One region of the Virgibacillus sp. L01 genome, then DNA from elsewhere that is predicted to be linked to it. Evidence: predicted binding sites of a transcription regulator. Region 1 holds the regulator's gene; the other holds the start of a gene.

Region 1 (3,199 bases):
GATAAAGCAACTTCAGTTATCATGAACGTCCACATCTTTTAGCTCTTGTAAGCGCTAAAGCCAAAAGTGCTATCACACCCTTTAGATTAGTCAGTTATCATTGTGATTTCTGAATGGAGCATCATCTTTTTCATAAGAGGTGCATTGGATTTCCTGTTGGTGTTTGGCTATTAACGATCGAAAAACGAGTAAGTCCTATAATTGTGTAAAAAGAAAATTAGAAAACTTAGCTTATCGTCAAGCCTTAATATAGAAAATCCTTAGTTGCACTTATGCAATAAGAAAGTATTTATACTTTCTTATCTGCTAAAGAAGGGCCAAATTAATTCCTTATGATAAAATGTTTATCAACCACGAAAAACAAGGAGGAATTGATTATAACCCATCTACATTTTAACCTAAATAAGGACTTTTTAAATGACTCATCAATGAACTCAAATATCTATAATGTTGTTAAATATTCTATTAGTTTAGTGAGTAAATGAAAAAAGAGCGTAATCAGTATTTAGAAGTGCTACATAAACTATTCTTTTATGTAGCAAGCCGTATCTGATCTGACTTTCAACCAACGCTTAAAAGCGATGGACTTTCTCGTTCGTGAAAATTTGTAATTTAGTTTAAAATAAAAGGATATATATGTGGTGAGGAGGATAGTGGATGATTGAATATATAAATCAATTTTTTGGCGATAATTTTTTAATTATTATGGTTCGTGTATTGATAGCTTTGTTACTTTCAGGTTTAATCGGATTTGAACGAGAAATAAAAAATCATTCTGCAGGATTTCGGACCCATATTTTGGTAGGGGTTGGCTCTTGTTTAATGATGTTATTATCTTTATATGGTTTTGAAGAATTTATTGGCGAATACGATAATATTCGGTTTGATCCAGCTCGTATACCTTCTTATGTAATAAGTGGCATCGGTTTTCTTGGTGCGGGTACTATTATTGTTAATGGAATGACTATTCGTGGGCTAACTACTGCAGCGTCTATATGGGCTGTTGCTGGACTAGGACTAGTAGTAGGTGCTGGGATGTATGCTCCTGCAATGTTTACAACACTAATTATTTTGTTAAGTTTAGTATTTCTAAACAATTTTGAAAAGCTATTTACTAAAGGACGATCATCTTACTTAATTGAAATCGTTGCGATGCCTGATTTAAAAGTTAATAATATTGTATCAATATTTGAAGAGTATAATTTATCTATTAAGCAAGTCGAAATCGAACGTGTTGATAACGATCTTCGCAATATCTTTATTAAGATTGACCGGGATAAGGATTTAGATCGGGTATCGCTGTTCGCTGAAGTATCAAAAATAAAGCATGTCAAAAATATTATCGAACGAAAATAAAACTGAGAACCTTACGATTAATTTTGTAAGGTTTTTTTAAAAGACTTTTTTACTGCATAAGTGGAATTAAGGGTTATCTATATTAAAGGCTTTACGATAAGCCAAGTTTTCTAATGTTTCATTTAGCTTCAACTTGTCTAAAATAGGTATAGATCATTGTATTTGCATATGAATTAATTTAAAGTATAATAAAAATATAGTCAAAGTTAGTCAAAGTCAAAGCTTAAAATTAAAAAGTGCAGGAAAGACATATAAATGTAATTCATAAGATGAAAGAGGGGGAGGGTATATGAGTAACATTTCGGATATTATAGAACAACATTTAAAGAAAATTCTGGAGGCTGCAAGGCAGGATGCGATTGAGATTAAGCGAAGTGAGATTGCTGATCAATTTCATTGTGTGCCATCACAAATTAACTATGTGATTAATACACGCTTCACTGTGGAAAAAGGATATATAGTTGAAAGTAAGCGTGGTGGTGGAGGTTATATTCGGATTATCCGGATTCAGCATCAGGACAAATCTGAATTAATTGATGATATTTTAGAAATGATAACTCCCCAAGTAACACAGCAGGCTGCTCTTGATATACTGGAAAGGTTGCTGGAAGAAGAAATTGTTACAGAGCGTGAAGCAAAAATTATTTTAAGCGCAATTGGCAGAAATACACTGGCATTTCAATTGCCATTGCGCGATGAGGTTCGTGCCCGTATATTAACCTCGATGCTGTCGACTTTAAAATATTTAAACAAATAAAGGGGGAGATAAGAATGGAATGCCAAAAGTGCCATAAACGGCAAGCTACCCTCCATTTTTCACAAGTTATAAATGGAAATAAAACAGAAGTGCACGTTTGTGAAGTCTGTGCAAAAGAAAAAGGATATATGTCCTATCCTGAAGAAGCGTATTCTCTTCATAATTTATTATCCGGTTTATTCAACTTTGATTCTTCATCTATAGACAGTCCAAAAGGCTCATCACATAAACAGGCTGAAGATTTGCAGTGCCCGCAATGTGAAATGACGTTTTCTGAATTTAAACGTGTCGGTAAGTTTGGCTGTGCTGAATGCTACCGGACTTTTTCAGAACGTCTGGATCCAATTCTTCGTCGTGTGCATAGCGGAAATACGAAGCACCACGGCAAGATCCCTACCCGTAAAGGTGGAGATTTGCATTTGAAGAAGGAAATAGAGTCACATAAGGCAGAACTGCACCATCTAATTGAAAATGAGGCTTTCGAGGATGCTGCAAAGGTCCGGGACGAAATTAAGGAATTGGAAAAACAGATGCGAGGTGATAAAACATGACCTTACAACAATTTATGAATGAAGCTATTAGTCCATGGATGAGAGAAGATGGCCCTGACAGTGATATTGTTTTAAGTAGCCGGATTAGACTGGCTCGTAATTTTGCAGATTACTCCTATCCAATATTAGCTAACCAGAAGGATCTTCAAAGTATCAGTAAGTTTATCCAAGATGAATATGAACAGAAGTCTTTTCAGGATTATCAGAATTTCGAATTTATATCTCTCAGTGAATTAAAACCGGTGGAAAAACGTGTTTTGGTCGAAAAACATTTAATTAGCCCGCATCTAGTAGAGCACGGAGACTTTGCAGCAACACTCATTTCAAAAAATGAGCAAGTATCTGTTATGATAAATGAAGAGGATCACATCCGGGCCCAGCTTTATTTTCCCGGGTTTCAATTAAATGAGGCACTTGAAAAAGCTTTTGAATTTGATGATTGGCTGGAGGAAAAAATTGATTATGCATTTGATGAAAAACATGGTTATTTAACAACTTGCCCGACAAATGTTGGAACGGGAATGCGTGCTTCTGT
Region 2 (3,199 bases), on a different contig from region 1:
CATCTTGTAAACAAACAAACTTATACACTTAAAAAATATCAGGTTCAAGAGGAAGAATTGAAAGAAACACGGACAGCTTTAGTAGAATCAAAGGTGTATGAAGAAATTAATATGCTGGTACATGACCTTAAAACACCACTAGTGACTGTAGAGGGACTAATTTCACTTATTACCATGAAAATGCAGCCGGCAAATGGGTCAGCTTTGAATAATTATTTTATCCGAATGGACCATTCAGTTGAAAAAATGAAAGACATGATTACAGAAATTCTTTATGAAAATATTAAACAAGAACTTTCTGTAAAGGAATTGCTTGAATACGTAACAAGTCATCTCAGTCTTGATGAACAGCTTGTACAAATGGAGATTGAAATTGAAAACAACCTTCCTTCCATTCAAGTAAATAAAATTCGTTTTTCCCGTGCAATATCAAATATTTTGGAAAATGCTATAAGTTCATTTGAAGGAAAAAAAGGATTTATCCATATTGATGTCAAAAGTATAGATAGTGGTATTTTATTTCGAATACAAGATGATGGGCCAGGGATTAAAGATGAACATCTAAACAATATATGGCTTGACGGCTTCAGCACGAAAAATTCTTCAGGTATTGGTCTCTCCTTTGTAAAACGAGTTGTCGAAAATCATCATGGTACCGTGACCGTCAAAAGTATACCAGGCAGCCATACTCAAATGAACATCATTCTGCCAACACTAAAAGTAGGTGACGAAATCAATGAGCATTACCATATTAATAGTTGATGATAATGAGGATATCCGCTTTACATTAAAAGAAATATGTGCGTATGCTGGATGGGGCGTAGTAGAAGCATCTACAGGAAAGCAGGCTGTTGAACTATTTACAACGATAGAACCTGACCTTGTATTACTTGATTATCATATGCCTGATTGGGATGGTATTAAGACAACAAAAGAATTACGAAAGCATAGTACCAGAATTCCAATAATTATCTTAACTGTTGATGAACGGCAGGAAATAGCAAATACCTTTTTACAAGCTGAAGCAACTGACTATGCTCTAAAACCCATTAAGGCTCCTGATCTGATATCCAGAATTCGAATCAATCTAAAGGTTGGTAAATTAATTGGTGATAAGGAAAACGTATTTGTGGAAAAAGGAATTAGCCAATCTACATTAAATTCAATCAAAAGTTTTCTGATCCAGCAAGAAGCGCCTTCATCCATTAATGAAATTCAGCAATCATTACCGATTGCATACCAAACGGTTCACCGCTATTTAAACTATTTGGAAAGTAAAGGCGAAGTTGAAACTATTTCACAATACGGTAAACAAGGGCGCCCCACAAATAAGTATAAACTTGTTTAGTTGGAACGTTTATATTCTGTGGTAAAGGGAAAGATGGGGAAAGAGATTTTATTACATATCTTGCGGACGTTTTTGTTTGACCTTTTTTGACCTATTAGTTATGATAAAAATATCCAGTATTTATGGATGAATACGAGATGAAATAAGGAGGATTTTCACATGAATTTAATACCTACAGTTATTGAACAGACAAACCGTGGAGAACGCGCATATGATATTTATTCACGTCTATTAAAAGACCGTATTATTATGCTTGGCAGTGGGATTGATGACAATGTTGCAAACTCAATCGTTGCACAATTACTTTTCTTAGAAGCAGACGATCCGGATAAGGATATCTCATTATACATTAATTCACCAGGCGGATCTATTACTGCCGGAATGGCAATTTATGATACAATGCAGTTCATCAAACCTAACGTATCAACAATTTGCACTGGTATGGCCGCTTCAATGGGAGCATTCCTGCTAGCAGCTGGAGAAAAGGGCAAGCGTTATGCACTTCCAAACAGTGAAGTAATGATTCACCAGCCTTTAGGTGGAACACAAGGTCAAGCAACAGATATTGAAATTCACGCAAAACGTATTGTTGAAATGAAGCGAAAAATGAATCAAATTCTTGCTGAACGTACAGGTCAGTCAATTGAAGTTGTAGAGCGTGATACAGATCGTGATAATTTCATGTCAGCTGAGAAATCTGTAGAATACGGTTTGATTGATAAAATTTTGGAAAGAAACTCAGATAAGAAATAAATTGTGAAACGATAAAGAGGTTATTCCGAGAAATGGAATAACCTCTTTTTATAAGCAATGATTCAACTTTGGCAGGTAAAATGAAAGCAGAAACCTTGAAGGAATAAGAAAGACTGAAGATACACTACTTGAGTTGACTTTGGATCAACGGTAATAGTTGATCTAAAGCGCGACGTACCATGGTAAATAGCTGAGTGCTATGGCACCGCTTCGGAAATACATTCCGCGCACCTTTCAGCTTCCTCGGAAGCAAAAATCGCTTCCTGCGGGATCTTCAGCTGTTGCGGTTCCCGCGGGAGTTTCCATGTATTTCCTACGCTAGGTGTTGCTCACTTTATCCCTGTAAATTCATCAATACTTATTGTGACAGTGCTTCTTATCCATAGGGAACACTTCATTCTCTAATCAGGTAATCTCTATCAGTGTAGGCAGAATACGTAGACTCCTCGAAAATAAAAACCAATTTTCTTCGTGCGATGTAATGCTGCCGAAGCTTTCCTTGTCCTATGGGAACAGCACGTTCCGAATACCCCAGAAGAAGCAACTAAATCAAGGCCGACTAAAACCGTCCTTTGCGGACAACGTCGGCATACCCCTTGCCGGGGCAAGGAGGCTGAGGTCGTGCCCATGGAAAGCGAAGTATTCTGCCGGAACGAATCGAAGCACTCTACCATCTTTAGAACTAGAAAAAAGGCTAAAAAATTTTTTCGCTATATCTTAGTGTACAAAAAACTTTTATCAAGGTTGTCAAGGCAAAAACTAAAAACGTTTTGAGATTACCATGATAGCTATTTTGAGCTTGTTCTATAGATGCGAAAGTTGATGCAATAATTATTAGAATTCCTCTTACTCTATGTTTTTGATACAAAAGCAGTTAAATGAGTTAATGCACTCTCTTCATCTGCACCCTCTGCAAGTAACTTAATAGTTTCACCAGACGTAATAGCTAAACTCATTAATCCCATAATACTTTTTGCGTTAACCCGCTTGCCGTTCTTTTCAAGAAATAAATGTGCTGAATAGCGGTTTGCCTCCTGTACGAATTGAGCAGCCGGTCTTGCTTGCAGACCTGCATCAAGCTCAACTTTTACCGATTTC

The links. Region 1 encodes CtsR, which represses protease genes until heat stress. Its sites were predicted from a motif close to ATGGTCAATAAAGGTCAAACA; they were not measured.
Region 2: the regulator CtsR is predicted to act here: its motif matches at 1,422-1,442, upstream of clpP (ATP-dependent Clp endopeptidase proteolytic subunit ClpP).

Annotation. Positions count from the first base shown of each region.
Region 1 covers NZ_JBQQCP010000014.1:586-3,784, forward strand. Annotated here, with positions in the region: gene ACTWQM_RS18640 (MgtC/SapB family protein) at 658-1,356, shown strand; gene ACTWQM_RS18645 (CtsR family transcriptional regulator) at 1,646-2,113, shown strand; gene ACTWQM_RS18650 (UvrB/UvrC motif-containing protein) at 2,128-2,664, shown strand; gene ACTWQM_RS18655 (protein arginine kinase) at 2,661-3,199, shown strand, end outside.
Region 2 covers NZ_JBQQCP010000001.1:86,838-90,036, forward strand. Annotated here, with positions in the region: gene ACTWQM_RS00375 (sensor histidine kinase) at 1-762, shown strand, start outside; gene ACTWQM_RS00380 (response regulator) at 737-1,348, shown strand; gene clpP (ATP-dependent Clp endopeptidase proteolytic subunit ClpP) at 1,508-2,101, shown strand; gene ACTWQM_RS00390 (HPr family phosphocarrier protein) at 2,953-3,199, opposite strand, start outside.